4 regions of the Shewanella sp. Isolate8 genome follow, and region 2 is predicted to be linked to each of the others. Evidence: predicted binding sites of a transcription regulator. Region 2 holds the regulator's gene; each other region holds the start of a gene.

Region 1 (7,946 bases), on a different contig from region 2:
GATAACTGGGATGGTTACACAGGCTTCATCCATAACGTACTGTATGAAAACTACCTACGTGACCACGAAGCGCCAGAAGATTGTGAGTTCTACATGTGTGGACCTCCAATGATGAACGCGGCGGTTATCGGTATGCTTAAAGATCTTGGCGTTGAAGATGAAAACATCCTGCTGGATGACTTCGGCGGCTAAGCAATCATTCTTGTGATATTATTGCCGTGATTATCGTGCTCCCTAAGGCGCCCAAAGGCCCTTAGGGAGTGTGTTACCGGGTTATCATTAAGGACAATGGTCAATATGTATAAGACCTTTATCAAGGGGTTAGTCCTGGCGGGACTAGCCTTTTTTATTTCGGCCTGTAGCCAACCTGTCAAGATGATTACTATGTCTGGGCAGACCATGGGCACCACCTACCACATCAAATTTGTCGGCGACAAGCAGATGCCCAACGAGCAGCTGCTGCAGGCGGAGATCGACCTGGCGCTGGAGCAGGTGAACGATCAGATGTCTACCTACCGTAAAGACTCTGAGCTGTCGCGCTTCAATCAGATGACACTCGAATCTAGCTTGGCGGTATCCCCCGATACGGCCAAGGTGGTGCAGGCGGGCATCGACCTCTATCGTAAGACAGACGGCGCGCTGGACATCACCCTGGGCCCGCTAGTGAACCTCTGGGGCTTCGGACCCGATAAGCGCCCGACTCGCGTGCCCAGCGCCGAGCTGATTGCCGCGACCAAGGCTAAGACGGGTATCGAGTATCTTAAGGTCGATGGCCTCAAGCTGAGCAAGACTAACCCGGCGCTTTACGTTGACCTTTCCTCCATCGCCAAGGGCTTTGGGGTCGACAAGGTGGCCAGCCTGCTGAGCAAGTATCACCCCAAAGGCTATCTGGTGGAGATAGGCGGCGAGATCAGCCTCTATGGCGTCAAGGCCGATGATAGTCCCTGGGTGATCGCCGTCGAGCAGCCAGATGAAGATGAGCGCGTAGTGCAGCAGGTGATTGAGCCTGGCAATATGGCCATGGCAACCTCGGGCGACTATCGCAACTATTACGAGGAAGAGGGGCAGCGCTTTACCCATATTATCGATCCCCGTAATGGCTATCCTATCGACCATAAGCTTGCCTCTGTTACCGTGCTGGCCAAGGAGAGCATGATTGCCGACGGTTATGCCACCGCCATGATGGTGCTGGGCACAGAGGCCTCGCTGGCACTGGCCGAGCGTGAGCATCTGGCCGTCATGTTGATCGAGAAGCAAGCGCAAGGCTTCAAGGTCTACTATAGCGATGCCTTTAAGCCCTACGTGGGTTTGTGATAGAATAGGCGCCACTGGTGCGCAGGTCCGTTCAAACATGGTGGCCGGGCGCATTCTAAAATGTTAGTTGAATAGCTAGTCAAATAGTTGGACACATAAGCGCAGCAGTGACTTATGTGTATCTGGAGTCAGTGATGAGCACTTTTTTAGCGGCTTTTGTGGTATTGCTACTGTTTTTCGTTCTTATGTCTATCGGCTACTTGGTGAAGCAGAAGGCTGTCGCCGGCAGCTGTGGTGGTCTGGGTGCCCTCGGTATCGAGAAGGCCTGTGACTGTGATGACCCATGCGATAAGCGTAAGGCGAAGATGGCCGAAGAAGAGGCCCGTCGCGAGAAGCTGGCCAAAGATCGCATCATCTAGCGAACGCCAGTGAGCGTCTGAACTAAAGGTCCCATTCGGGGCCTTTTTTGTTACCCCGTTTTTCTGCTCATGCCTACCTCAAGCCCCACCTTTTTCGGCTATCGTCCTTAACACTCTGGATTCATTATCTTTAATCGCCTTGCTAATCAAAGCGCGAATGAGAATGATTTTCTTTGGTAACTGATTGAAACTTAATGTTTATTTGTAATTGGGTGAAAATTGCTCTAGGCTTAAATATTGATTTAGATCAAATCTTACTAAGGAGATCAAATGAAGGGTCATCCGAACGTCATTCGTCAGTTAAACAAGATACTGACCTTCGAATTGACGGCCATTAACCAGTACTTCTTGCACGCACGCATGTACAAAAATTGGGGTCTGGAAGAGCTCAATGAGAAGTGCTACAAGAAGTCGATCAAAGATATGAAGCATGCCGACAAGTTGATCGAGCGGGTGCTGTTTCTCGAGGGGCTCCCTAACCTGCAACAACTTGAGAAGTTGCGTATAGGCGAGAATCCAGAGGAGATGTTGCAGTGTGACAAGACCATGCTCGAAGAGCAGCTGGTCGAGCTGCGCAGTGTGATCGCCCTGTGTGAGACGGAGCGGGATTATGTGAGCCGTGAGATCCTCGAAAACCTGCTCGAAGATGAGGAGGAGTATCTGGACTGGATAGAGGCCCAGCAAGATCTGATTAAGATGACAGGCATTCAGAATTACCTGCAGTCGCAGATAGAGTCGGAATAGGGAGAGAAAAATGAAAGGCAATCAGGAAGTGATCGACACCCTCAACAAGCTGCTTACCGGTGAGTTGTCGGCGATGGATCAATATTTCGTCCACGGCTTGATGTATGAAGACTGGGGCCTTGACGAGCTGCACGAGCGTATCTCTCATGAGTCTGACGACGAACGTGAACACGCCAAGAAGCTGGTTCAGCGCATCTTGTTCCTCGAGGGTAAGCCGGATGTCGCCAGTCGCGAGGCGCTGAACATAGGTAAAGATCCCCAGGAGATGTTGCAGAACGACCTCAACTACGAGTATCAGGTGGCGGCTAACCTGCGTGAAGCCATCGCCCTGTGCGAGAAAAAGCAAGATTACGTCTCCCGTGAACTGCTAGAGGTCTTGCTGGAAGAGACAGAGTCTGATCACATGTACTGGCTAGAGAAGCAGCTGGGCCTCATCGACAAGATAGGTCTGCAGAACTACCTCCAGTCTAAAATGTAAAAGACTGAGTCGATGGAAGACATTAGCCATTCGGCGCCACGAAACAGAGATAAAGCCACCTTAGGGTGGCTTTTTGCTGTCTGTCATTCAATGCTTTATTGCCTGCTATTCGAGCTTAGGTTATCAACCGCTCGGGAAGTGATTGAATACTGTTTAAATGTACAGTATTCTTGGCGATGGAGGTATTGAGGTGAAAAAGATTATTCATGTAGACATGGACTGCTTCTTTGCGGCGGTCGAGATGCGTGATTTTCCCGAGCTTAGGGGCAAGCCCATCGCCGTGGGTGGACGTAGCGATCGCCGCGGCGTCATCAGCACCTGTAACTATGAGGCGCGCAAGTATGGTGTGCGCTCGGCCATGGCCTCCGCCTATGCACTCAAGCTCTGCCCGGATCTCATCCTGGTGCCCGGACGCATGTCTGTCTACAAGGAGGTGTCGGCGCAGATCCGTGAGGTGTTTGCCCGCTACACAGAATTAATCGAGCCGCTCTCCCTGGATGAAGCCTATCTGGATGTCAGTGACTGCACCCAACACCAGGGCTCGGCCACATTAATTGCCGAGGCGATTCGTCGGGAGATCTTCGAGGCTACCGGACTCACCGCCTCCGCCGGTATCGCCCCGGTGAAGTTTCTGGCCAAGATCGCCTCGGATCTCAACAAGCCTAATGGCCAGTATGTGATCACCCCACAGATGATCCCCGAATTTGTGAAGACCCTGCCGCTGATTAAGATACCCGGCGTCGGCAAGGTGACGGCCGCTAAGCTCGAAGCCATGGGGCTCAACACCTGCGCCGACGTGCAGGCCTGCAGCCGTCAGAGTCTGGCGGATCGCTTCGGCAAGTTTGGTGGCGTGCTTTACGACAGGGCGCAGGGGATAGACCCCCGCGGCATTTCCCCCCACAGGGAGCGCAAATCGGTTGGGGTAGAGACCACGCTCGCCAAAGATATCTATACCTATGAGCAGTGCCAGGCGGTGATGCCCCAGCTTATCCAGGAGCTGTCCGGGCGTATCAGTCGCAGCGCCAAGTCGCGCCGCATTCATAAGCAGGTGGTTAAGCTCAAGTTCGATGACTTCAAACAGACCACCATAGAGCAGCGTAGCGACGAGGTATCGGTGAAGCTGTTTTACGACCTGCTCAGCCAGGCACTGGAGCGCCGCGCCGGTCGTGGTATTCGCCTGCTGGGGGTCTCAGTCGGTCTCGAGAGTGAGCTTACTCATGCCGGGCTGGATGAGGCCGAGCATGGGGCGCAGATGGATCTCGGGTTTTAGCGTTAACTCTATTAACCTTTTTGGCTTGTAGCTTGTAGCTTGTAGCTTGTAGCTTGTAGCTTGTAGCTTGTAGCTTGTAGCTTGTAGCTTGTAGCTTGTAGCTTGTAGCTTGTAGCTTGTAGCTTGTAGCTTGTAGCTTGTTGCTTGTTGCTTGTAGCTTGGACGGTTATTGCGACTGGTTAGATATTTGAAGGTTCTATCTTCATGGCAACCTATCGCCTGCCCGGCGCGGGATGTGCAAGCACGCTTTTGACTCGCGGTGAATATGTCCGTATACGCTCCACGGCGACGTCCTGTCGCCGAGGGTCAAAAGCCTGCTTACACCTGTATCTTCTATTTCTTCGATTTGACCTATTTTGCAATTCTTTGGGTTGGCATGGATTGATTTTGGGGCTTGGGTCTTCTGAGGGGGGATTTTACGAAACTTGGGGGTGGGCAAACTATACTGAGGGTTACCTCCATTCCTGATGAAAAGGATTGCTCTATGAAGAAGGTAGCTATCATTCAAGAGGCGCCTTGTGTTTTGGATAAGCAAGGCACAATCGCTAAGGCGGTGGCTCTGATAGACTCGGCATCGGCTCAGGGAGCAGAGTTGATTGTTTTTCCCGAAGCCTTCATTCCCGGCTACCCGGCGTGGATCTGGCGGCTCAGGCCGGGCGGCGACTGGGGGATCTGTGAAGAGTTACATGCCAGGTTACTGCAAAATGCCGTCGACCTATCGTCGGATGATCTTGAGCCCCTGCAAGCGGCGGCTAAACGAAACGCCGTCACCCTCGTCTGTGGCATTAACGAGAGAGACAATGCCAACAGCCGTGCCACCCTCTACAACTCCCTCGTCACCATAGACCCCCAAGGTCAGATTGTTAATCATCACCGTAAACTCATGCCGACCAATCCCGAGCGCATGGTCTGGGGGATGGGGGACGGTCATGGATTGAAAGTGGTCGATACCCCTGTGGGCAGAATCGGCAGCCTAATCTGTTGGGAGAACTATATGCCCCTTGCCAGGTACGCGCTCTACTCCCAAGGCGTAGAGATCTATATCGCGCCGACCTACGACAGCGGCGCGGCATGGATAGGCTCGATGCAGCACATCGCCAGAGAGGGTAAGTGCTGGGTGATATCCTGTGGCGTCGCCCTAGAGCGGCAAGATCTCCCGGATGATTTTCCCGATATCGACCGGCTCTATCCTGCTGATGATGCCTGGATCAATCCTGGGGACTCTACACTGATTTCGCCAAGCGGCGAGATAGTCTCCGGGCCGCTGTCGAAGGAGAAAGGCAGCTTGATAGTGGAGATCGATGCGCAGCAGGCGGTGACCGCCAAACGCGCCCTGGATGTGGCCGGGCACTATTCTCGCCCGGATGTGTTTGAGCTGCATGTCGATAAGACCCGGCGCGCCCCGACGGCTTTTAAGGAAACTGACTAGTATTTTTTTCTGAATCTATTGAGATTGGCGAGCAGGTTTGAAAGCCGTAACTTTATTGATATTTATCATCTGCGGTGGGCGTATCTAGACTCGGCATCAAATGTCTCTTCGATTTGGCATTGTCTATTGCCGGCGTGGTGCCTTTGAATGAATAAGTCGTAAGGCTGAATTTTTCGATATCTGGGGTTGAACTGGGCGATGCGCGGATTTTTTGAGTGCTTTCTTCGTTACTTGTGAGATATAACTCTGATAACTAATTGCCATTATTGAATAAATTGGTTTTTAGGCGGCTGGGTGTCGCCTCTTTGATGTTCACGCTAGCTTGCGGCTACATAGATATAGCTAATTCACAGTAAGGCGTGATTCAATTCAGAGCTAAGAGATTAAGGGTACAGGGATTATGTATAAAGTTGGCATCGTGTTGTTTGATGACTTTACCGATGTAGATTTCTTTCTGATGAATGACTTGCTGGGAAGAACCTCTGATAGCTGGACGGTCAGGATACTCGGCACTAAACCCGAACATCATTCGCAGCTAGGGATGACAGTGAAGACTGACGGCCATGTGTCTGAGGTAAAGGATCAAGATGTCGTTCTCATCACCAGTGGTTACCGCGGTATTCCCGCTGCGCTTCAAGATAATGATTTTATGTCTGCCTTAAAACTCGACCCGAGCAGGCAGTTGATTGGCTCTATATGTGCGGGTTCCTTTGTGCTTCATGAGCTGGGGTTACTGAAGGGGAAGAAGCTAACGACAAACCCTGATGCTAAGGTGGCTTTAGTGGGCATGGGCGGTGATGTTCAGGATCTACCCCTGGTGATAGAGGGGAACATAGCAACTGCTGGTGGTTGTCTTTCTATCCTCTATCTAGTGGGCTGGTTAGCCGAGCGTCTGTTCGATGCGGCGAAACGCAAACAGATCCAGAATCAGTTGATCCCCGCAGGGCAAATGGAGATATTCGAAACGCTTATATCCGAGACTATCCAAGCGGCCGAAGCCGCCTATGAGCATCGCTTAGCGTGTGGGAGTGATGCCGAGTCTTTGGTGGTATAGGGAGTAAGGCTCTCTAAGGTGTTATCTTGCAAGCGTAAGGTTCAGAAGTAAATAAATGGAGTTATATGAATTTTCTGAAGCAAATGGTTATGAAACCACTGGAAGGCTATCTAGATCTAACCGCTTGGTTAATCTTTGCATGGCTGTACTTTCAAATCGTACTTTCTGCAACCGCAATTTTTTGTATGTTGAGTGTATTTGGATTTTATCTTTTTGACTTCGAAACGGCCTTAAATATCTGCTACGGCACAGCTGGTGTCGGCGCTATTGCGGGTGTTGTTTGGGCCGAGAGAGTTCGTAAGACACTCGGAATTATTACTTTTCATGCTTACCTTCTTTCAACTCCCGAAATTGAAGGTTGGCGTGATAAGCATGGAAATGTCATTCGTAAATGGAACAAATAGGGGAGTCATTAGGGGGGCATAAGTTCGTATAATGCTATATGAATCAGCCATCTATATAAGTAAGGTGTGTTATATCAAAGGAGTTGTTTAGTGCTTCCAACTTATGAAGTTGACCATTTTGTTTTAGATAACGCAGAAGAGTTAAATCAGCAGTACCCTGATTCTTTTTGGATTCCTGACCAGCTAAAGAGGGAATCGCTTGAGGTAGGTGCGTTAGTTAAGCTGATTTTTAGCATGGAAGAAACCGAAGGTTCTGAGATTACTTCTGTCGAGCGAATGTGGGTTGAAGTTGTTCAGGTCGAAAACGATTATTATGTTGGGAAAATTGATAACGATCCTTACGGTAGTACTTGTGTAAAGTGTGGCACTATTTTTAGTTTCAAACCTTGCCATGTAATCGACATTTATGAAGAGGACTCGTAAAAGGTAATAAAAAGTATGGAGATGGAAATGGAGTATCCGGTGAAAGGGGCGTGTCAGTGTGGCGGTGTGACTTATGAGCTACATTCGGCGCCGCTGATGGTGGTGGCCTGTCATTGCAAGGAGTGCCAGAAGCTCTCCACCAGTGCCTTTAGTATCACGGCCGTGGTGAATGCCGATAGCATAGAGTTTCAGGGAGAGATGGCCGAGTGGAGCCGCGTGGCCGATAGCGGCAATGTTAATGGCGCCAAGTTTTGTCCCACCTGTGGTAACCGCATTTATCATTTCGACCCAAAAGATCCCTGCAAGATTAAGCTCAAGCCGTCGAATCTGTCTGATACCAGCCTGATCGCGCCTACCGCCCATGTCTGGGTCAGCGAGAAGCAAAGCTGGATTACCATCCCCGAAGGCGTTGCCGTTTATGATAAGCAGCCCTAATTGGTTAGGGGGAGGGCATTTGCATGCTAGTGCCGC
Region 2 (7,946 bases):
AAAGCTATAGACGGTCTCGGCCTGGGCCGGCAACTCGGGGAGTGACCACAGCAGATCCACGCCAAACAGGGTCAGCCCGGCCACACCGAAGGGCAAGAGACCCAATTCCACGTGTCCAAAAGAGAAACGCTCACACAGGAAGGAGCCCACCGCGATACCGATAGAGAATAGGGCCAACAAGAGCGACACCACTGTCGCATCCGCATGCAGGTGCAGCTTGGCAAAGTTGGGGAACTGAGTCAGATAGGTCGCCCCGAGAAACCAGAACCAGCTGATCGCCAAGATGGCCATCCAGATACTCGGGGTCTTTCTGACTTTAGCTATGCTGCGCCAGGTGCCCGACAAGGGCGCGAAACGAATCTTAGTGATCGCGCCTTGAGGCGGCATGGCTGGAATCGCCCGGCTGGCCAGGTAACCGGCAACGGCCAGCACAAACACGGTCGCCGCGGTAGCGATAATGCCCTTGTCGCTGGCCACCAGAAGCCCGGCGCTGAGTGTGCCTATCAGGATCGACAAGAAGGTGCCCATCTCTACCCAGGCATTACCCGTCACCAGCTCATCTTCCGCTAAGGCCTGAGGCAGGAGCGAATATTTTACCGGCCCGAAATAGGCCGACTGGCTGCCGGTTAAGAAGAGCAACACTAACATCACCATATAACTCTGGCTCAGAATCGCCATGGCCGCGCAGGACATGATCACCAGCTCCAGCTGCTTTAAGCGTCTGATCAATTTGGCCTTATCCATGTTGTCGGCCACCACTCCCGCGTGGGCGGAAAACAAGAAGAAAGGCAGGATAAACACGCCGGCGGCGAGGTTAACGAACAGGTTTACGCTGATGGGCAGTTCCTCTATCTGGCTATAGGTCACCATCAGAAGCAGCACATTCTTGTAGATATTGTCGTTGAGTGCCCCCAGGCACTGAGTGGCAAAATAGGGAAAAAACCGCTTGGTTAACAGCATAACGCCTCCTTGTGATAACCCAATCCTTTAAGTTGAACCGCGATATGGTGGCGAATGGCCTCCTCGATACTTATCCCGGGAGCAAAGAGCTTATCGTCCAGCGCCAGACACACCAAGCCATGCACGCCCCCCCACAGGGCTCGGCTCGCCAGTAATCGTTGCTCACCGGATAGCTCGGGCAACAGCTCGCCCAGGCAAGACTCTATCAAGGCAAACAGCTGCGCAATAAGCCGGGCATGATGCTCGCTCAGCCCCTGCTCATCGGTTGCCTTAAGCTCGAAGATCAGCTGAAAGGCTCTAGGCTGCTCGAAGGCAAATTGCTGGTAGGCGTTGGCCATCGCCTCGAGTGGATTCGAGTCATAGGCTTGAGAGACTTGTGCATTAGAAACCAGGCACTGGTAAAGCTGATCCAGCGTCAACTCGGCGACGGCTAGTAGCAGACCCTGATAGCTCCCGAAGAGATTCACCAGGGTGCTGGGCACATAGCCGACAACTTGAGCCACCTTGCGCAGGCTCAGGCTATCGAGTGACTCGACCGCCAAATGCTGCAGCACGGCGGCGGTTGCCATCGCCCGAATCTCATCATGAGTATGTTCCTTACGTCTTGCCATCTCGGCTCCATCCCTCTGTCAATTTGCGTTCAAGTTACCAGCAAGCAAAATAAAAAACAATGTTCATAATAAGATTGTTTTTCGGCGACCAGAATAAAGAGGGAAATTTATCGGCTGAGTGTCATGAGAACTCTGTCTTCGTCTGGACCGAAGTAGTCGGCCTCCAGCCCTTGCTCGACAAAGCCTAACCTGGCATAGAGGTGCCTAGCAGGATTATCCGGCGCTACCGTGAGCTTCACCTGTGTCACGCTAGCGGGTAGCGCGCTCAAGGACTCTACAATCAAACGCCTGCCTATGCCTCGCCCCTGAGCGGCACTATCGACTGCGACCGAGAGGATCCAGGCACTATCTACCCGTTCGCTCCTGGCCAGCAGTATGTAGCCCAGTAGACACTCGTTTTCGTCACAAGCGACTCGCAGGCCGCTTGGCCAGCAGTCGAAACTCTGACGAAAGAAGAAGTCTGGATAGGCATGAGCACCAAATAGTCCCTGCTCCAGACGATAGAGCGCCTGCAGCTGGTGCTTACCAGCCGCCTTGATAGAAATATGAGGGAGATTATTCACGGGTTAACAGCTCGTCCCATGGCAGGTGGGTCGATCCCACGACGATAAAGTTGGGATTCTCTAGTGATTCGCGCTCGTTATAACTCAGTGGCTGTAGCTCGAGATCCATCACCTGGCCGCCCGCTTCTTCGATGATGATCTGCGCCGCGCCCGTGTCCCACTCACCCGTGGGACCGATACGCACATAACAGTCGGCGCGACCTTCTGCCACCAGACAGCTCTTAAGCGCCGCACCACCCAACACCACTAGCTCGCAGTGTTTAGGGTGATTGAAAAGCTTCAATACAGATTGGGGATCCTGACGACGGCTCACCGCCAGGCGCAAACAAGGTTCATCATCTGTGGTGAGCTGTTTGCTGGCGATACGCACCTCGCCCTTGCTGCTGCGCTTATAGGCGCCCAGCCCCGCAATGGCGTAATAGACCACGCCCGTCATAGGCACATAGACTACGCCCATGATAGGGCGATTGTGCTCGACCAGGGCGATGATCACCGAGAAGTCACCGCTACCGGCAATAAACTCGCCCGTGCCATCTAGGGGATCGACTAACCAGTAGCGCTGCCAGTCGGCGCGCTCGACGTAGGGGATATCGGCATCTTCTTCGGATAAAACCGGGATCTCAGGGGTGAGACTGTTAAGCTGGGAAGCGATGATCTTATGGGCCGCGATATCGGCAGAGGTCACCGGGGTATTGTCGGATTTCACCTCTTTGTCAAAACTGCCCTCGAGGTAGATCCCTTTAATGGCTTCTCCCGCCTCGATGGCAATCGAAATCGCCTGCTCAACATACTCTTCTGGCTTCATCACAACTCCAACAGCCTACATCTGGCAATGCCTAATATGATAATTCGGATTAACTACTTTAGTTTTAGATGTTTCTGTGCCAAAAACAAGGCGCTAACGCTTCGAGATTCGGAAAAGTCATCTTCTAATAACAACTCAGACCACTGGCTCAATGGCCAGCGTACCACCTCTATGGGTTCGGGCTCGTCACCCTGCAATCGACTCTCATACAGATCTTCGGCGACGAAGATCTGCATCTTGCTGGCAAAGTAGCCAGGCGCCAGGCTTAACTCCATCAGATGGGTCAACTTACGGGCACCAAAGCCGATCTCCTCCTGCAGCTCACGGTTGGCCGCCTGGGCATGGGTCTCGCCGGGATCCACCAGGCCTTTGGGGAAGCCCAGCTCGTAACTATGGGTGCCTGCCGCATATTCGCGTCCCAGCAGGAGTTCCTCGCCATGCACAGGCACCACCATCACGGCGCCGCGGGTATTACCCTTCATGCGCTCATATTGGCGCTCAACCTGATTCGAAAATTTTAAATGCACCTGCTCTATCTGGAACAGACGGCTCTGGGCAACAACTTCGGCATGTAGGATCTGCGGCTTTTTGTCCGACATTGAACTTCCTGAAAAATGGCGTTTGCTTAACCACTCAATCTTACTATGATGGGCCTAATCCACAACTCAAACCAAGGAATTTTTTTACTACCTTTATGTTTCCCTGGAATAAGATAGATACCGTATTGTTAGACATGGACGGTACCCTGCTGGATCTGCATTTCGACAACCACTTCTGGCTCAGCCTGGTGCCTCAGGCCTTGTGTCAGCAGCGGCAGATCCCACCGGCCGAGGCCCAGCAACTGGTAGAGAGTGCCTATGCCAAGGTCTTCGGCACCCTGGAGTGGTATTGCCTCGAATATTGGCAACAGGAGTTGGGTCTGGACATTCTGGCGCTGCATCACACCCTGGTCGACAGGATCCAGCTGCGTCAGGACAGCATGCCCTTTCTCGGCACGCTCGCCAAATACGGCAAGCGGCGCATCTTAGTCACCAACGCCCATCCCCACAGTCTGGCGTTGAAGCTCAAACATACCGAACTGGCTAGCGGGTTAGACGAGATGCTCTCCAGCCACACGACAGGCTATCCCAAGGAGCATCCCAAGTTCTGGCGTCACCTGTTTAATGAGTTTTCCCTGGATCCCAGCCGCTGCCTGTTTATCGACGACAGTGAGCCCATTCTACTGGCGGCCCAAAAAGCCGGCGTAGGCTATCAGCTAGGGATCAAGAATCCCGACAGCCAAAAGCCGCACAAGCAGTTTGCCGACTTCCCTGCCATCGACGATTACCATCATCTACTCGTCTCCCTAGAACAGGCTCAACGAGACTAGCCGCCTGCGCTTTACGCGCTAATCGCTTGATGTGACTGACAGAAAATCTGGTTAATACTTGCACTGTATAAAATACTGTATATACTGACAGGTACTGTATGGAAAGACAGGATTAATCATGAGACCCTTAACCCCGAGACAAGCCGAGATTTTAGATCTGATTAAACGCAATATTGCCGACACTGGCATGCCGCCTACCCGTGCGGAAATTGCGCGTCGCTTAGGCTTTAAGAGTGCCAATGCTGCCGAGGAACACCTCAAGGCGCTGGCCAAGAAAGGTTGCATCGAAATCATGCCCGGCACCTCACGCGGTATTAAGCTGACCCAAGAGGAAGAGCCTGAAGATCTCGGTCTGCCTCTAATCGGCCAGGTTGCCGCCGGTGAGCCCATTCTGGCCCAGGAGCATGTGGAGCAGCACTATCAGGTTGATCCAAGCATGTTCCGCCCCAGCGCAGACTTCCTGCTGAGGGTCAAGGGTGACAGTATGAAAGATATCGGCATTCTCGAAGGCGATCTGCTGGCAGTACATAAGGTCGAACAGGCCAGAAACGGTCAGATCATCGTTGCCCGCGTGGAAGACGATGTCACGGTTAAACGCTTCGAGAAGCGCGGCAGCACCGTGTTCCTTCATGCAGAAAACGAAGAATATTCCCCTATCGTCGTCGATCTCACCACTCAGAGCCTGAGTATCGAAGGCCTGGCCGTTGGCGTGATTCGAAATGGAGACTGGCAATGAACAACCTAATGGGCATGGCGCCACGTCATCCAGGACTTTGGGTCGATCTCGACAGCTCGCTTAAGCGCGGCGATGGCAACACTATCTCTACCACGGCAAGTTCGACTCAGGGCAAGCAGGAGCTCCAGGCCCTCACCCCTGAGCTAGCCAGACTCAGTCAGCAGGGGCAATGGGTGGTGCTGATCAGCCCGCCAAACATAGGCTACAAACAGATGCTGGCCGACGGCGGTGTTCGCATGGACCGTATATTACTTGTGCACACCAAGGATGAGGTCGAAACCCTGTGGGCGATGGAAAAAGCCCTCACAAGTGGTACATCCAGTGCGGTGATCTGCTGGGCACAAACCCTGGATGCCCGTGACAGTCGTCGCCTACAGATAGTCGCCAAGAATACCCGCGCATTAGGGGTAGTGATCGAAGATGCGAACGGTCACTTACCTGCCAGCCCGTTTTCCCAAGAGGATCTCAGCGGTCAGCCCTCGAATCTGTTTAGCTCGCTACACTAATCATCCTCGCACTACCTTTCCATACAAACGCCCCGCAAGGGGCGTTTTTGTGTCTGTTTTGTTTAGCAAAATAAAATAAAAGTGATCTTGATCAATATTTAAACAGCCATTAAGTTAGTAATAGATATCAACGATTATTTGTTATATCGCACAATTTGGTTGTCGGCTTGAGCGGCGAAAATAATCTTGTAACACCTCGCCCACGGAAGCTGAAATTGGTCTGATATATTCAGCCGTAAGTGCAAGCGTGGTCACCACCAACAGAACAAGAGTTTCACCACCGACGCACTTTGAAGTCATCGTTGCTTTTTTGGGAACTGAAGAGTTTGCATAGAGCCGAGACATACTGTGTGGCTCTTCTTTGTAGTTGCCTTCGCAATTGACAGAGGAGAAGTCTAGTGAAGCAAGTGTTGTGTTGTTTGCTGGCGTTGCTATTTACGCCCACCATACTCGCAGCAGATATGCCCCTGAACATGACATCAGGGGTCACAGAGATCAGTAATAAGGTGTTTAGCCTGCATATGACGATTCTCTATATCTGTTGCGCCATAGGCCTGGTCGTCTTTGGCGTGATGATCTACGCCATCATCAACCATAGACGTTCTAAGGGTGCCGTCGCGGCAAACTTTCATGAGAGCACTAAGGTAGAGATCGCCTGGACGCTCGTGCCTTTTGCCATCTTGATCCTCATGGCCATCCCAGCCACTAAGACACTGATCGCCATGGAAGATCCCAGCAATGCCGATCTCACCATTAAGATCACAGGTTCCCAATGGAAATGGCACTACAGCTACTTCGATCAAGACATAAGCTACTACAGCCTACTCGCCACTCCCAGAGAACAGATAGAGGGCAAGGAGGACAAAGGCGAACACTATCTGCTGGAGGTCGACAAACCGCTGGTGCTGCCGGTCAATCGTAAGATCCGCTTCCTGATGACCTCGGAGGATGTGATCCACTCCTGGTGGGTGCCGGCCTTCGCGGTGAAGAAGGATGCTAACCCAGGCTTCATCAACGAGGCCTGGACCCGCATCGACAAGCCAGGCATCTACCGCGGCCAGTGCGCCGAGCTTTGCGGCAAGGATCACGGCTTCATGCCGATCGTGGTGCAGGTGCTTTCCGAGGCCGATTTCGACAACTGGATTGTCGAGCAGGAGGCACAGGCCAGCGCGGCCGCCGCCGAGGCGCAGGCCGCACTGTCGAAAACCCTGTCGAAAGAAGAGCTGATGGCCCAGGGCGAACAGGTGTATATGGCGCGCTGCGCAGCCTGCCACCAGCCAAATGGCGCCGGCCTCCCGGGTGTATTCCCCTCGCTCATCGGCAGTCCAATCATAAAAGGCCCTGTCGCCGATCACATCTCTGTGGTGCTACACGGTCGATCTGGCACGGCGATGCAGGCCTTCGCGCAGCAGTTGACCGCCACAGAAATTGCCGCCGTGGTGACCTACGAGCGTAATGCCTGGGGCAACGATAGCGGCGATATTGTTCAGGCAGCCGACGTTAACCAGGCAAGCTCAGGTGCACCAAGCGGCACAGATGCCGGTACAAATGCCGAGACGGCCCAGCCGACACCTCCACCAGCAGCCACAACGACCGAGTCAACCGAGCCGGCCTCCTCTAATGATGACGCTAAAGCAGTGGTTTTAGACGACCTCAGCATGGATGAGCTGATGGCTAAGGGCGAGCAGGTTTACCTCGGCCACTGCGCCGCTTGCCACCAGGCCACAGGCATGGGTCTGCCGGGCGCCTTCCCGGCACTCAAGGGCAGTGCCATCGCCACAGGGCCCGTTGATAACCACATCGACATAGTGCTTCACGGCAAGCCGGGTACCGCCATGCAGGCCTTTGCCAGCCAGTTAACGCCTCAGGAACTCGCTGCGGTGATCACCTTTGAGCGCAACGCCTGGGGTAACAACACAGGCGATATGGTTCAGGCAACAGACGTCAATCAAGCAGGTCAATAGGGAGGCATTATGAATGCAATAACGCGTGAAGCAGATATGGATGCCACTCATATTGGCGAACATTCGACCCACCATGAGGAGCACCCCACGGGAATAAAGCGTTGGCTGTTTACCACCAACCATAAAGATATCGGTACCCTCTATCTCTGGTTTAGTTTCATCATGTTCTTAACCGGCGGCGCCATGGCCATGGTGATCCGTGCCGAGCTTTTCCAACCGGGTCTGCAACTGGTGGAGCCGAACTTCTTCAACCAGATGACCACGGTACATGGTCTGATCATGGTATTCGGCGCCGTGATGCCAGCCTTTACCGGCCTGGCTAACTGGCTGATCCCTATGATGATAGGGGCGCCAGACATGGCCCTGCCGCGCATGAACAACTGGAGCTTCTGGATCTTGCCCTTCGCCTTTGCGATCCTGATTAGCTCGCTG
Region 3 (7,946 bases), on a different contig from region 2:
GGCGACGTCGACCGTCTTGTCGTGGACAAATTGATCGCTCTCGGCCAGTGTAGGCAGGGCCTCCACCGTCTCGATTGGTGCCTCTTCAACCTGAGCTTCAGGCTCGGGCGCCAGGTTTTCGGGTTCTGGCAGCGCCGCATCCGTCGGTAAGGGCTGCTCTGGCTCGGGTTCCGGCAGGGTCACAGGGGCGGGCATCTCTGGCTCGGGTGCGGGCTCGTCGCCACCGAGGAAGTAGTAGGCGCCACCGGCGAGCAGCAGCAATATGACGACCACGGCAATGCTGAGCGCATTGATCCCGCTGCGCGATTCCTGTGGGGCAATTCTATCTTCTTGACTGACTTGCATGAGATTTCCTTGAATTGTGGCTGGAGTAAGCCCTGTGACCACAGAGGCCTCTTTCCATTCTGCAAAATTCACCGGGCTTGTCTAGGGGCGGCCAGTGAAATAAAAAATATTTAATTGTTAGCCGAGTTAGGCCTGCACGTATTGCTGGCGCTCCCCTAACCAACGCAGCACTATGGCGTCAACGTTTTCCGGCACCTCTTGCATCACATGCTGCGCCAGTTTCTGTATGTGAGGAATGAGGGCCTGATCCCGCACTAAGTCCGCTATCTTCATGTCGGCGATACCTGTCTGCTTGGTGCCTAAGACCTCACCCGGTCCGCGGATCTCGAGATCTTTCTGGGCGATCACGAAGCCGTCGTTGCTGTCTCTAAGCACCCCCAGGCGCTGGGTGGCGGTATGGGAAAGCGGCGCCTTGTAGAGCAGCACACAGTGGCTGGCCACGGCGCCACGGCCGACACGCCCCCGCAACTGATGTAGTTGGGCCAGACCCAGGCGCTCGGGGTTTTCGATGATCATCAGGCTGGCATTGGGCACATCGACCCCTACCTCGATCACTGTGGTGGCCACCAGTAGCTGTATGCTGCCGGCCTTAAAGGCGTCCATGATCGCCTGTTTCTCAGTGGGTTTCATGCGGCCATGCACCAGGCCGATGGAGAGCTCGGGCAGTAGCTGTTTAAGCTCTTCGGCCGTGTCTTCGGCGGCCTGACATTCCAGCACCTCGGATTCTTCGATCAGGGTACAGACCCAGTAGGCCTGACGCCCATCTTGCAGCGCGGCCCGGCGCACGCGATCGATCACCTCACCGCGGCGATTGTCTGAGATGGCGACCGTGGTCACCGGCGTGCGCCCCGGCGGCAGCTCGTCGATGATGGAGGTATCGAGATCCGCATAGGCGGTCATCGCCAGGGTGCGGGGGATAGGGGTTGCCGTCATGATCAGCTGATGTGGGTGGAAGCTCTGGCTGATCCCTTTCTCTCGCAGCCCCAGGCGTTGATGCACCCCGAACCTGTGCTGCTCATCGATGATGATCAACGCCAGGCGATTGAATTCGACCTGCTCCTGAAAGATGGCGTGGGTGCCGATGACGATATGGGCCTCGCCGCTCTTGATCTGTGCCAGCGACTGAGTGCGGGCCTTGCCCTTGAGCTTACCCGCCAGCCAGCCAACGGTGAGGCCCAGAGGCTCAAACCAGGCGCTAAAGTTGTTGGCGTGCTGCTCGGCGAGCAATTCGGTGGGCGCCATCATGGCCACCTGATAGCCGCTCTCTATCGCCTGCAGCGCCGCCAGCGCCGCCACCAGTGTCTTGCCCGAGCCCACATCTCCCTGCACCAGCCGCATCATGGGGTGTGACTTGCCGAGATCTTGGGTGATATCGGCAACCACCCGCTGCTGGGCGCCCGTGGGCTTGAAGGGTAAGAAGGTGAGGAAGGGGTTGAGCAATTGCCCAGTGGGCTGCATCGCGATGGCCTTATCATGATTGCTGCGGGCCCTGAGCTGTAACATGCTCAGGTTGTGGGCCAGCAGCTCCTCCTGGATCAGCCTTTGCTGTGCCGGATGTGTGCCCTGCTCTAGGGCAAAGGGGCTGACCTCGCTCGGGGGCCTGTGCAGCAGCTGCAGCGCGTCGACCAATGAGAGCTGATTGGGCCTCAGCTGAGGTGGTAGCAGTTCGGTCAGGGCACCATGGGCCAGCAGGGCGAGGGCCTGATCTGTCAAACGGATCCAGCTGGCCTGCTTGAGCCCCTCCGTGGTCGGGTAGATAGGTGTCAGGGTATCGCTGAGGCTGAAGTCGCTCTCGCCGTGGAGCATCTTGTATTCCGGGTGGATGATCTCCCGGTGAAGCTTGCCCCGGCGCACCTCGCCATAGGCCCGAATGCGCTCGCCCTCTTCGAGGCCGTTACGCATGGCGGCGGAGAAGTTGAAGAAGCGCAGGGTTATGGTGCCCGAGTCGTCGCGCACAGTACAGGTGAGCATGCGCTTGCGTCCCTGAACGATCTGGGTCGACTGTATGACGCCCTCTATGGTGCCGTAGCTACCTGGATAGAGGGAGGCGATAGGATAGATCTGGGTACGATCTTCGTAGCGCAGCGGCAGGTGAAACAGCAGATCTTGGACTGTGTTGATGCCGAGCTTTTCCAGCCGCTGCGCCATCTTGGCGGCAACGCCCTTTAACTCTGTCACCGCCATGAGATCGAGTCTATCCACGCTTTGTACCCATTTGATTTAGCGTTCTATTTAACCAGAACCTGAGTCTATTACTGTAAATATATACATATACTATCAGAGTTCGGCATGAACGCAATCTTGTCGCATGTTTTGCGGTAGCTGGGCGTTATTCGGCTAGTCACCCGAGGTGAGGATCAGGTAACCCAGGTAGACGAGGTAGCAGAGCAGCAGCAAGGCGCCCTCGCGCCGTCCCACGCGCAGGCCGCTCCAGGCCAGAGGCAGAAGCAGCAGTGCCAGCGAAACCATCACCAGCATGTCCAGCTTGGGCACGCTGGCGTTGATGGGGTAGATAAGGGCGGTGATCCCCAATATCCCCAGGATATTAAACAGGTTAGAGCCCACCAGGTTGCCGATTGCAATATCGCTCTCGCCGCGTCTGGCCGCCACCAGAGAGGTGATAAGCTCTGGCATGCTGGTGCCTATGGCGATGATGGTCAGGCCGATGAGTAGCTCGCTCATGCCCAGCTGTCTGGCAAGCGCCACGGCGCCGTCGACAAAGAGTATGCCGCCGCCGACCAACATGGCGATCCCCAGCAGCAGTAGCACCACGGCCAGCAGAGGCGCGAGGGGCTTGAGCTCCATCGACTCGGTATCGGCCTGCTGCTTATCGAACAGGTAGTTCATCCCCAGATAGGCGATCAGCATGGAGCAGAGCAGGGCACCGTCCAGCTGGCTGAGGCTGCCGTCGCTGATCAGCCCCCAGAAGAGCAGGCTGGCGAACAGCATCAAAGGGATGTCGCGCTTGACCATCATAGATTGCACGCCGATGGGACGCACCAGGGCCGTCAGGCCGAGGATTAGGCCTATGTTGGCGATGTTGGAGCCGACCACATTGCCAAGGGCGATGCCTGAGTTGCCGGCCAGGGCCGACTTGAGGCTGACCGCCAGCTCGGGGGCGCTGGTGCCGAAGGCGACTATGGTGAGGCCGATGATCAGCGGGGTGACACCGAGCCTGAGGGCGAGGGCGCTGGCGCCACGCACCAGGGATTCGGCACCAAGAATAAGAATGAGCAGACCAGCGATAAGGGCTAGCGGGGTGAACATGATTGACTCTCAATAGTAGTGGGGCGCCAAGCATAGAGCTTGCACAGTTTTAGGCAACTCCTATTTTGGATTTGCCGATTAAACTTTATTCACTCCGCTGTGGGCGAGAAAATAAAAAACACGCCAGATGGCGTGTTTTCTGTTAGCGAGATATCGACAGAGCCTAGAGCTCATCTTCCCAGCGAACCACGCCGCCGCGCTGACCATCGACCTTGGCGCTGAATCTCTGCTCCAGCACGTGGCGCTTAATCTTCAGGGTCGGCGTCAACACGTCGTTATCCACATCCCAGGGTTCGCTCACCACTATGATGGCGTCGACCGTCTCGTGGGACTCCAGGTTAGGGTTGATGCTGTCCAGGGTCGCCTTGAGTGAGGCGCGAACCTCCTCCTTGGGTTGCAGGGCGGCGCCCTCGGAGAGCTGCACCAGGGCAACAGGGTGAGGCAGGCCAGAGCCTATGATGCAGATCAGCTCCACATGAGGATCCTGGGCCAGCTTGCGCTCGATTGGCACGGGGGCGACATACTTGCCCTTGGCGGTCTTGAAGTTGTCTTTGACCCGGCCCGTGATGGTGACGCAGCCATCGGCGTCGATTGAGCAGAGATCGCCGGTATGAAAATAGCCATCTTCGTCGAAGCTGGCCTGAGTGACTTCCGGCTGCTTGTAGTAGCCGCTCATTAGCCCTGGGCTCTTGACCATCAACTCGCCATTGTCGCCCTGCTTGACGCTACAGCCCTCAACGGCGCGCCCGACTGTGCCTATCTTGCTGGCATCGAAGGGGTGATTGATGATGGAGTAGGCGCTGTTTTCCGTCATGCCCCAGGCCTCACAGATATTCAGGCCAATCTTGTGATACCAGGTAATCAGCGAAGGCGGAATAGGCGCCGAGCCAGAACCGAGCAGATGACAGTGTTGCAGACCCAGTCCTTCATGAATTTTCTTCTTCACTATGCTGTTGAGAATGGGCACCTTGAGAAGGAAGTTGAGCTTAGTGTAGCCAATCTTGTCGATAATATTCTTCTGGAACAGGCTCCACAGGCGGGGCACAGAGAAGAAGACGGTCGGTCTGGCTCGCTGCACGTCGGCGACGAAGCTGTCGAGGCTCTCGACGAAGGCGACGCTGCTGCCGGAGTAATAAGAGGAGCCCTCGATGGCGACACGCTCGGTGATGTGAGCCAATGGCAGATAGGAGAGCAGCCTGTCTTCCACATCTGTCTTGAGGTCACGCACCACGGCGCGGCAGGTCCACTCATAGCTGGCGAAGGTCTGAATTGCCCCCTTAGGCTTGCCGGTCGATCCCGAGGTGTAGATGATGGTCATGATCTGCTCGGGCGTAGGTGCCTCGGCGTCGGTCAATGGGTGACCCAGTTTCAGCAGGGTGTCCCATTGGTATTGTGCCGGCATGGTGTCGTAAGGCATGGCGAGGCGCAGTATGTCGCCGCCAACCCCGGCTTCCTGATCGGCCCAGTAGTCCAGCTTGCCGATGAAGATCGCCTTGGATTCGCTGTGTTCCAGCACGTAGCGTATGGTGTCGGCATTGGCCGTTGGGTAGATGGGCACGCTGATATAGCCGCCGTGCATCAGGGCAAGATCGGTAATAAACCATTCGGCGCAGTTCTTTGATAAAACCGCGACCTTGTCGCCCGGCTCCAGGCCGAGATGGCGCAGTGCGCCGGCGATCTGTAGCATCTTCTGCTGCACTTCACGCCAGCTAAAATTGACATACTGGCCGTTTATGGGCTGTTTCAGGTAGGTGTTATCGCCATATCGCTCGACCCAGTGTTGCAACATGTCGACCGGTGATTTGAATAGTGAGTCCATCTTGCCATTCCATAGTTATTCTTAGTGTTAAAGGAGACGCAACTTGGTTCGCCCGACCTGTGCCGGTGCGAGACTCAACAACCCCCATTATTGAGTGGGCCTGTTGTCTGTGATGAGAGCGCCTGGCCACTTTTTATGCGCGTCTTTGAGTATGGCGAAGAATGTGATCTATGACAATTGTTTTACCGGAATAAAAGGCCAATTGTCATAGTCTTAGGAGGCGTGGTCTGTTAGGTGAGTGCAGGAACTGTGTCGCAGGAGGCCGATTTTTGGCTTATCTCGCGTAGCGAGCTTATGTTTCTGATTCGGCGTCGGGATCCGGGGCGCGCATTCGCTGCCACCAGGTCTCGTCGGCGACGATCTGCCCCTGGTCGTCGATGGCGGGATAGGGGATCTTCTTGCGCCGACAGGCCTTGGCGTACACTGGGTGGCCCTGCTCGAACAGCATGGTTTGGCAGTAGGCGTCGTCTAGGGTGCGCTGGCCATACATGCCGGCCTCGGCGCGTTGACGCTGTGCTTCATACATCACCAGGGCAGAGGCCACAGACACATTGAGGGACTGCACCATGCCTATCATGGGGATGATGATCTGTTTATCGGCGATGGCCAGGCCTTCCTCGCTGACGCCGTCGCGTTCGTTACCCATGATCACCACAGTCGGCTTGGTGTAGTCGATGTCGCGAAAATCGACCGCATTTTCTGAGAAGTTGGTGGCCAAAATCTGCATGCCCGCCGCCTTGAACTGGGCCGCGGCTTCATCCATGTGGTAGTGCTTGATGGTCTTGACCCACTGCTGGCTACCCGATGCGGTATTGCCTGAAACGCGCATCTCGATATCGGGCCAGACGGCGTGGATTTGATGTATGCCGACGGCGTCGGCGGTGCGGATCACCGCGGCGATATTGTTGGTCTTGTGTACCTTGTCCAAACACAGGGTGAGATCGGTCTGGCGGTTGTCTAGCATCTGGTTGATGCGTTTGAAGCGTTCTGGACTCATGATGTTTCGTTTGTAATGTTTATCAAGAACAAAGGGCGCCGCAGCGCCCTTTGGTGTCAACTTAGAGCTTACAGCTCCATCACGCCATCCATCTCAACCAGAGAGTCTTTCGGCAGCTGCTTAACGCCGATGGCGGCGCGGGCAGGGTATGGCTGCTCGAAGTAGCGACCCATGATCTCATTGACCGTGGCGAAGTTAGCCAGATCTGTCATGAAGATGTTCAGCTTAACGATATCCTTCAGGCTACCACCGGCGGCTTCACATACGGCTGTCAGGTTGTCGAACACCTGCACCACCTGGGCTTCAAACTCGTCGCTGACCATCTGCATGGTCTCAGGATTCAGCGGGATTTGGCCAGACAGATAGACTGTGCTGCCCACTTTAACAGCTTGAGAATAGGTGCCGATCGCCTGCGGGGCCTTGTCGGTTGCAATGATAATCTTCTCTGCCATAACGCTCTCTCTACTTAGGTTAATAGTGGTGGAACTAACGATTACGCGAGGTGCGCAGCACTTCCGGCAGTACCCTGATACGGCGCATCACGTTGGCTAAGTGGACTCGGTCGGTGACCGAGATCCGTAAGTTAATCAAGAATACCCGGCCGTCACGCTCTTCTGTGCTCAGGTTATGGATATTCGAGCCCTCGGCGGCCACGATAGAGGTGATCTTGGCCAGTGCGCCCTGATGGTTGACGATCTCGATGCGCAGGTTAGCCTGGAACTCGACGCCCTCGGCGTTGTCCCAGTGCACAGGAATATACTTGTCTGGTTCGCCCTGATAACCGCGGATGTTGGCGCAGCTCTCCATGTGCACCACCAGGCCCTTACCCGGGCTCACATGGGCGATCACCGCATCACCCGGGATGGGGCGACAACAGTTGGCGAAGGAGACCAGCATGCCTTCGGCGCCGCGGATCGGCATCATGTTGGATTCTTTATGTTCGTGCTGCTCGACGCGATCGCCCTTGAGACGCTGGGCGATCACTATGCTCATGGCGTTGCCAAGGCCAATGTCGGCCAGCAGGGAATCTAGGGTGGCGTGTTTGGTCTCGCTCACCACCTTATCGATCTGCTCCTGAGGGATATCCTTGAGCTTGATGTCGCCCAGGGCGTGATTGAGCAGACGCTTGCCTAGCAGTACGGCATCATCTTCTTTGAGGCTCTTGAGCAGCTGGCGGATCTTGGCGCGTGCCTTACCCGTCACCACAAAGTTGAGCCAGGCGGCATTGGGCCGCGCGCCCTTAGCGGTGATGATCTCTATGGTCTGGCCTGAGATGAGCGGCTGGCTCAGCGGATAGGCCTGACGGTTGACTCTTGCACCCACACAGGTGTTGCCCACGTCGGTATGAACCTCGTAGGCGAAGTCCACCGCGGTGGCGCCCACAGGCAGCTCGAGAATACGTCCCTCAGGGGTGAAGACATAGATCTCTTCCGGGAACAGCTCTGTCTTAAAGTTCTCGACGAATTCGAATGAGGTGCTGGCGCTCTGTTGTAGCTCAAGCAGGCTTTGCATCCATTT
Region 4 (7,946 bases), on a different contig from region 2:
GTCGTACCTACAGCGTCGTACCCGAAGCTCAGCAAGGTATTTTGGGCAAGCGGGAAATCAGAAAGTCACTCGCCACCAGAGACAAATAGCCCGCTGTTGACTCTTGCTGCTAACTGCAACAGATAAGCTCTTACCTTGGCCGCCTCAGGATTCTTCCGTTTGAGTTTGCTCTTCCGGTAGTTTTGATTTTAAGAAGGCGCGCGATTTTTCCAATGCCGTTTGGATCTCCTCCTTCATCTGCTTGAGTTCGTTATAGTCCTCGAAGAAGTAGGTATCGACCAGGTGACGTATGTAACGTACCGGCAGTTGGTTTAGGGTTACGCAGCAGAGATCGGCAAGATAGTCTTCGGGTAGCTCGTCGAACAATCCTTCATCTGACAGTATCTCCATCAACAACACTTCGTAATAATTGCGAATTTCCAGTTGCATAGCTTCTCCCTCGGGTTCAGTTGCGGTTTAACTAAGCATAATCTAGTTTGCTACCATATGGCATGGGCGGCAATAAAAACTTGCGCGTGGCGCTCGGCGAGAACCTCTACCGACTTGTTGTAACCGCCTCCGACGACGCAGGCGATTGGAATGCCGACGGTTTTGGCGCTTGTTAACACCAGCCTGTCTCTTTGGTAGATCCCCTCTGTGGTGATTTCGAGATGGCCTAACCTGTCATCCTGATGCACATCGACGCCCGCGTCATAGATAATCAGATCCGGTTGATAGAGGCGCAGGGCGAGTTCTAAGGTTTGTGCCACGGCCTCGAGATACTCATCGTCAGCGACACCCCGGCGTAATTCCAGATCGAGATCTGAGGTTTGCTTTCGAGCCGGGAAGTTTTCCTGGCAGTGAATGGAGCAGGTATAGACCTCGTCATGAGCCTGACCCATGGCGGCCGTACCGTCGCCTTGATGCACGTCACAATCGAAGATCAGCACCCTATCGATCCCCTCTAGTGTCTGGGCGTGTAGGGCGGCAGAGATCAGGTCGTTGAATACGCAGTAGCCGCTACCAAATTGATAGTGGGCGTGGTGATAACCGCCGCTCAGTTGCAGGGCTATGCCGTGTTTAACCGCCAGTTCACAGGCAAGATGGCTGCCGCCGACAGAGTAGAGTGTCCGCTGAGTCAATCGCTCGCTCAGAGGAAATCCAAGTCGACGCACCGCCTTGTCGGGCAGACGCTGCTCGATAAATTGCATGACATAGTCGGGACAATGGATCGATTTCAGCCACTCAAGGCTGACCGCCTCGGGGGAGTGAAATGCGGTCGGGTCGACTATCTGTCTATCCTGCAGGTATTGGTAGAGCGCCTGGTATTTAGTAATGGGAAATCTGTGGTGGTGGGGTAACGCCAGCTGTGAATAGCTGGCGTGATAGACGAGTGGTACCATCTAGGATTTACAGCTGTTTAATTGCCCAGCTCATAAACTCTTTACGTGTCTTGTCGTCGGCATGTAGCCACCAGTATTGCAACATCTGCTGAGCATGATCGGCATCGCTTGCACTTGGGTTCGTCGGCAATGTAGCGGGTAGGGTAACGGCTTCGACAGTGTCAGCCTGCGGTACCGGGGCACTTGCTTGCGCGGCAACGCCTGCGCCGGTCGCGGCAGCGGCGGCGGTTTCGATATCCTGACCCGAGTTGCCATTAAACAGCTTGCTGACGAAGCTGTCTTCTGTGATGTCAGTTTGGGTAACCTTGTAGTTAACGACGCCGCCATCGACACGGCTGATCACTACCGCGGGTGACTTGGCGAACGCCTTAGGCTTCTTGATGATCTCGCCCTCGGCTGGTTGCAAGCGGTAGTCATAGTCGCCATCGACGGCCAGGGTTAAGATGAAGGGAGATGATTTCACAAAGCTTTCGCTGTCGCTGAAGTCGTCTTGCACCATGTCGTGATAACGGATAGCAATTTTATGTGTGCCTTGGCTTAACTCGAGATCAGATTTGTGATTAAACAGGCTGCCTTCTACCTTCTTGCCGTCTAGGGCAAGGTATTCGAATGCCATGGGGATGGTGAGGTTGGCAGCCATTGCCGATGAGGCACCAAGCAGAGCGATTAAAGCGGTGATTGGCTTGATTGATTTCATTGTTGCTCCTTAACGATTCTGATGCTTGTATGGGCGTTCGAACGCCTGAATACGATCTTCTATATAGCTGATAGCTTGTCGGCACTTGCCTAAGCGGCGGTGGACCAAAAGTATTTCATTTTGCAGTGCAATTTTGTCAGCACTATGACAGTTTTCAAGCTTAGATTGCAAATGCGCAATTTTTTGTTCAAAGGTGTGAACCCAGTTCATATGTTTGTTCAATTCTTCATAGAGCTGGTGGCTGTTATTCATCACTCCGGCGGCGATCCAGCTAAATCCACTCTGGGCATGGCTCTTCTGGCGACGTTTACGCGCATGAGCTATCCGCGAGGCTTTCTGTTGCTCGGCTGATTTCACACCGAGTGTCGTGGTATTCAGCGCGCGCCTCAAGGCGGTAAACCTGTCCTGAATGCCCTCACAGGCCATGGTGATGGTGGTCGCCGATATATTGCCTTGGAGCAGCTTCTCGAGCTGAGCGATCTTCTTACTGAGCTGATCTATACAAGGAGAGAGCTGCGCGCCCGCCTGATTAAACAGGTTGTCATTAAATCGCTCGGTATCTTGTAGCAGCTTGCGCTGCCCCTTAGGCAATTGACTGTCGTGTTGCAGTACCTCTTGCTCTAACTGTTTCAGTTGGACTCGCAGGCGATGGATAAGTTCATTTGTCTTCATGCCCAGGCTCCCCATGCCAGATTAATGGCGATGAGTATCACTATGCTAATAAACAGAGGACGAATAAAGGGGACGCCAAACTTGATGGCAGTGCGGGCGCCAATAAATGAGCCGAGCATCATGCAAAGCCCCATCGACAGACCGACCATCAGGTTCACCTGTCCCAACACCAGAAACACGCTCAGGGAGGTGAGATTACTAATAAGGGTCATGGCCCTGGCAAGGCCGCAGCTATTGAGCACCGGCAGCTTATATTGAGACACGCTGCTGATGGTCCAGAAGGCGCCGGTAGCCGGGCCGGCAAATCCGTCGTAGAAGCCAAGCGGTAGCCCTTGGCGCCACTGCTTAAATTTGGAGGGGGCTTTTACCGGCGGCTCATAGGTGGGGCAGCCCATGGCATTGGGTTTTAGTAGCGTATAGAGGGCCACGGCGATGATAAACAGCGGCAGCCACTTTTCTAGCCACTGATTGTCGATAAGATAGACCACAAAGGTGCCTATTACGGCGCCGATGAAGGTGGCAATGGAGGCGTGATACCAAAACTTGGGGGTAAAAAACTGCTTACGATAATAGGTAAAGGCCGCCATGGAGGAACCAAAGCTGGCGGCCAGCTTATTGGTGCCCAGCGCCGTGTGTGGGGGAATGCCTATGGTGAGCAGGGCCGGGATCGACAGTAGGCCACCGCCACCGGCGACGGCATCGATAAAACCTGCGATAAAGCCGGTCGCAGCAAGAATCGCCCAGCTACCTGGGTCGAGTAATAGATCCAATGGTCTTCCTATTCAATGACTTGTCGAAAGGGGGGCAGGGCATCCAGTAGAGACTTGCCGTAGCGTTTGGTCACTAAGCGGCGATCCAATATGGTGATCCTGCCATAATCCTCTTCTTTACGCAGTAATCTACCACAACTTTGGATTAATTTACGTGAAGCATCGGGGATAGTCAGCTGTAAGAAGGGATTTCCCCCTTTTGCCTTAATGTATTCCGCGTGCGCCTGTTCCACCGGTGAGGTGGGGACGGCAAAGGGCAGTTTAGTGATGATAAGGTTGGTCAGGTAGTCACCGGGAAGGTCGAGACCCTCGGAGAAACTGCCGGTACCAAAGATGATGCTGACCTCGCCATTGTCACAGCGCGTCTTGTGATCTTGTAGCAGCTGCTGACGGGACGCCTCCCCCTGGATAAGCAGCGGCGACTTAATCTTGCTCCTGACCAGATCGGCCACCTTTTCCATCTGCCAGTAGGAGGCGAACAGCACCAGGGTGGCCATCTCACCATCGATAAGGGTGAGGATCTGTTCCGCCAGCTCATCGGTATAGCGATCGTCCGTGGGTTCGGTGCGCATCTTGGGCAGATAGAGGGTGGCGTTCTGCTGGAAATCAAACGGACTGTCCATGGCCAGATAGCGACTGCCATCGTTGATGGAGAGTCCTACCTGATGGGTAAAGTGGTTGAAGTTATTCAGTGCCCTTAAAGTCGCGCTACAGAGCACCACGCCGGCGGCCTTCTCCCACAGCAGGGTTTCGAGCATATAACCCACCTCGATCGGCGAGACGTTAAATAGATAGTCGCTCTGCTTGCCCACCAGATGCTCGACCCAGCGAGCCATGGGGGCGCCCTTGGCGCTGTCTTCCTTGGCCATCATCTTCCACAGCTTCTGCAGATTCTCCAGACGCTGTAACATGAAGCCTGTCTCGCTCAGTAGCTGCTCAGATTGATGCTTAGGTAGCTCGCCATCCTTAATCGCCTCGTTGAGCAGCACCAGCATTTTGTTGAATTGCTTGAGCGCGCTGCTCGATGCCGTGGCCAGGTTTTCCGCCAGCATGGTCAAGGCCGCTGGCAGCTTGCCGTGTTCAAAGCGGATGCGCCGCTCGGGGTTATCAAACTTCGCCGCCTGGCCATCGCAATATTGCGCGACGCTGGTGAGCAGGCTGGTGAGATCGTTGATGTGATCCAACATGGCCTGAGCGGGGGCTATGATGTTGTTGCTCTTGAGCTGGTTTTGCAGTTTGGCGCTGGTCTTGCCGACCTTTTCCAGCCAGTCAATGGCGCCTCTCAGGGTGGCCTGGGCGCTCGAGAAGTCTCTGGCCACTATCGGTAGGTGATGTGCCTCGTCGATCACATAATAGAGCTCTTCCGGGTCGGGCAGAATCACACCGCCGCCCAGCTCGAGATCGGCAAACAGCAGGCTATGGTTGGCGATCAGCACATCCCAGGTGTCGACATCTTCACGGGCCTTATGGAAAGGGCAGTGTCTGTGGCTGGCGAGTTGTCGATGACAGCTGTGTTTATCGCAGGCGATCTGCTGCCATAGGTGATCCGGTAGCGGTTGAGAGAGGGTATCGCGCTCGCCGTTCCATCGTCCTTCGTGAAAATCTTTGAGCAGGTTTTGTAACAGCTCGACCTGACTATGGTCGGGCTTGGTCTGCCACATGGCCATCTGAGTGCCGTCATCGCCACCGATCAGCATCTCCAGCTTGGAGAGACAGACATAGCGCTGACGCCCTTTTACCAGACCGAAGGTGAAGTTAAGCCCCGATTGCTTGGAGAAGAAGGGCAGGTCCTTATTGAGCAGCTGCTCCTGCAGGGCAACCGTTGCCGTGGCGATACAGACCTTTTTCTTGCTCGCCAATGCCAGTGGGATTGCACCCAAGATATAAGCCAGCGACTTACCTATGCCAGTGCCAGCCTCGACCACTATGATACGCCTGTGCTTGTCATATTCACCCGCAAGTGTCTTGGAGATCTCTGCGACGATATAATTTTGTTCCCGACGCGATCTGAAGTTAGGCAGGGCGGCGGCAATATCTTTATAAATCGTGCGGATCTGGGTTTTAACGTCGGCAGATAACATGAAGGCTTATGTCTGGCAAATAATGCTGTACATAATAACAGTGATTACATAGCCTAAGAAGAGTTGATGTGATGAATTCACGACTTATTTGTCGTCAGTAATCCTAATATATTGAAATAAAATGGAAAATAGCCAGGCTTGCATGATTTGAATACCCCTGTTTTGAGTGTAAAGGGACGGATCTTAACCCGTCACCACCTAGGCAGCGAATTACATTATTACCTCTGTACGGCCGACGGGCCGGCTCGGGTCATTGTGCCCAATGGCGAGCGCATCTGTTTTTGTCGTACTCAGGATGAGTTGAGCCTGCTCGGCGGCAACCATGAGAGTGGGATACGCAGCGAAGCGCTTAATTTAACCACCTTCGACGATGAGCCGGTCAGCGCCCTCTATTTCGCCAATAATCAAAGTTTTAGGCACCTAAGCCGCGTGGCTACCGACAAGGGGATCTCCCTTTACGAGTCTGAACTGAGAGCCGAGCAGCGTTATCTTATCGAGCGTTACATAGCCCTTGATGTGGAGTTTATCGGCCGCTGGCAGAATCAAGCAGAGGATATGCCGACTTTTATTGCCGAGCGGGCCAGGCGTAGTGAATTAGATGTTGAGCTTGCTGTGGTCTCGTTGGACTTCGAATGTGCCATGGATGGTGAGCTTTTTAGTGTCGGGCTGTACGGCCAATCGGCCAGCGGCGAGCCCTACAAAAAGGTGATCATGGTGGGGGATGCGTGTGAGTCGCCGCCAGACTATCTTCAGCTTGTGGCAGATGAGGCGGCGCTTATTAAGGCCTTGTTGGCCTGGTTCAGGCTGCATGATCCCGACATCATCATAGGTTGGGCCGTGGTCACCTTTGACTTAGCACTTTTGTATCGCAGGGCCAAGGCGCTCAATATTCCGTTAACGCTTGGCAGGCTAGGCACTCAGCTTTCCTGGCGTGTAGATAACAAATATCGGCCGGAGACCTTAATTCTGCCCGGGCGTGTGGTGCTCGATGGCATAGATTGGTTAAAGGCGGCCTTTTATCAGTTTGAGAGTTTTAGCCTGGAGTCTGTCGCCAGGGAACTGCTTGGTGAAGGCAAGGCGATTCATGATGTCAGCCAAAGGGCGGAAGAGATAGTGACGCTGTTTCGTCAAGATAAGGCGGCGCTGGCCCACTACAATATTACCGATTGTCGCCTGGTGTGGGAGATCTTCGAAAAAACGGATCTGCTGGCCTTCGTGATGGAACGTTCTCGCCTGACAGGTTTAGAGCTAGGTCGTGTAGGCGCCTCGGTGGCGGCGTTTAATAATCTCTATCTGCCGCATCTGCACCGCGCCGGTTATGTGGCGCCAAGTGTGCCGATAAGTGATGGCATAGAAAGTCCGGGCGGCTATGTGATGGACTCTAAACCCGGTCTCTATGAGCACATATTGGTGCTCGATTTTAAGAGCCTTTATCCCTCGATTATCAGAACCTTTCTCATCGATCCTAAGGGATTGGTGGAAGGACTAAAAGAAGGGGCCAATGCTGGGGCAAAGGGAGCAAGTGAAGGCAATGATACCGTGCCCGGCTTTTTGGGCGCCCAGTTTAGTCGTGGCTCTCCCATCCTGCCCGAACTTATCGCCAGTTTGTCGGCTAAGCGAGAGCAGGCGAAGCGTGATGCCAATGCGCCCCTTTCCCAGGCGATAAAGATCATCATGAATTCCCTGTATGGGGTGCTGGGTTCTCGCGGCTGTGTGTTTCACGATGCGCGCCTGGCAAGCTCGATAACCCTTAGGGGCCATGAGATCATGAAACAGACCAAGCAATGGATTGAAGCAGAGGGATTGACCGTCATCTATGGTGATACCGATTCGACCTTTGTGCATGTCTCCTCGCCAGAGCGCGTCGGTGATATCGATGCCTTTGCGCGGGAACTTGTCGCAAGGATCAACGAAAAATGGCGACGCAAGCTCAAGCAGGACTTTAAGCTAGACTGTTACCTAGAGCTTGAATATGAACGTCACTTCGAGCAGTTTTTCATGCCGACATTGAGGGGGTCAACCGAGGGATCCAAGAAGCGTTATGTGGGTGCGTACCAGCAGGATGACCGCAGTCTCAAGTTGGTTTTTAAGGGAATGGAGCAGGTAAGGAGTGACTGGAGCCCCTTGGCGCGCGAGGTGCAGGCCGAGCTTTATTATCGGCTCTTTGCCAAGCAGGATGTGCTTGGTTATTTAAAGCAGATCGTCGAGGCGCTGCAGCAGGGCGAGCTGGACGATAAATTAATCTTCTCCAAACGCCTTAGGCGCAACATAGAAGACTATACTGCAAAGTCATCGCCTCACGTTAAGGCGGCGACCCTCTGGTGTCAGCGAAGTGGAGATGATA

What was found. Region 2 encodes LexA, which represses DNA repair genes until DNA is damaged. Its sites were predicted from a motif close to TACTGTATNNNNATACAGTA; they were not measured.
Region 1: the regulator LexA is predicted to act here: its motif matches at 3,043-3,062, upstream of dinB (DNA polymerase IV).
Region 3: the regulator LexA is predicted to act here: its motif matches at 2,599-2,618, upstream of recG (ATP-dependent DNA helicase RecG).
Region 4: the regulator LexA is predicted to act here: its motif matches at 5,626-5,645, upstream of dinG (ATP-dependent DNA helicase DinG).

The regions. Positions count from the first base shown of each region.
Region 1 is NZ_JAKEVI010000002.1:661,971-669,916, reverse strand. Features, by position in the region: gene nqrF (NADH:ubiquinone reductase (Na(+)-transporting) subunit F) at 1-192, shown strand, start outside; gene L1D43_RS12105 (FAD:protein FMN transferase) at 298-1,314, shown strand; gene nqrM ((Na+)-NQR maturation NqrM) at 1,449-1,673, shown strand; gene bfr (bacterioferritin) at 1,944-2,417, shown strand; gene bfr (bacterioferritin) at 2,428-2,895, shown strand; gene dinB (DNA polymerase IV) at 3,086-4,165, shown strand; gene L1D43_RS12080 (carbon-nitrogen hydrolase family protein) at 4,650-5,594, shown strand; gene L1D43_RS12075 (DJ-1/PfpI family protein) at 5,995-6,648, shown strand; gene L1D43_RS12070 (hypothetical protein) at 6,714-7,052, shown strand; gene L1D43_RS19930 (DUF2314 domain-containing protein) at 7,143-7,475, shown strand; gene L1D43_RS12060 (GFA family protein) at 7,491-7,910, shown strand.
Region 2 is NZ_JAKEVI010000005.1:177,260-185,205, reverse strand. Features, by position in the region: gene L1D43_RS18665 (MFS transporter) at 1-960, opposite strand, end outside; gene L1D43_RS18660 (TetR-like C-terminal domain-containing protein) at 951-1,571, opposite strand; gene L1D43_RS18655 (N-acetyltransferase) at 1,679-2,134, opposite strand; gene cysQ (3'(2'),5'-bisphosphate nucleotidase CysQ) at 2,127-2,939, opposite strand; gene nudE (ADP compounds hydrolase NudE) at 2,993-3,538, opposite strand; gene yrfG (GMP/IMP nucleotidase) at 3,634-4,308, shown strand; gene lexA (transcriptional repressor LexA) at 4,427-5,044, shown strand; gene L1D43_RS18630 (SulA-like leucine-rich domain-containing protein) at 5,041-5,550, shown strand; gene coxB (cytochrome c oxidase subunit II) at 5,949-7,514, shown strand; gene ctaD (cytochrome c oxidase subunit I) at 7,551-7,946, shown strand, end outside.
Region 3 is NZ_JAKEVI010000004.1:74,180-82,125, reverse strand. Features, by position in the region: gene L1D43_RS16670 (DUF3014 domain-containing protein) at 1-345, opposite strand, end outside; gene recG (ATP-dependent DNA helicase RecG) at 472-2,547, opposite strand; gene L1D43_RS16660 (calcium/sodium antiporter) at 2,683-3,612, opposite strand; gene L1D43_RS16655 (AMP-binding protein) at 3,776-5,431, opposite strand; gene trmH (tRNA (guanosine(18)-2'-O)-methyltransferase TrmH) at 5,724-6,428, opposite strand; gene L1D43_RS16645 (RidA family protein) at 6,497-6,880, opposite strand; gene spoT (bifunctional GTP diphosphokinase/guanosine-3',5'-bis pyrophosphate 3'-pyrophosphohydrolase) at 6,915-7,946, opposite strand, start outside.
Region 4 is NZ_JAKEVI010000002.1:182,278-190,223, reverse strand. Features, by position in the region: gene L1D43_RS10165 (late competence development ComFB family protein) at 145-429, opposite strand; gene L1D43_RS10160 (histone deacetylase) at 480-1,382, opposite strand; gene L1D43_RS10155 (DUF2057 domain-containing protein) at 1,390-2,079, opposite strand; gene L1D43_RS10150 (primosomal replication protein) at 2,089-2,751, opposite strand; gene L1D43_RS10145 (TSUP family transporter) at 2,748-3,521, opposite strand; gene dinG (ATP-dependent DNA helicase DinG) at 3,530-5,602, opposite strand; gene L1D43_RS10135 (DNA polymerase II) at 5,765-7,946, shown strand, end outside.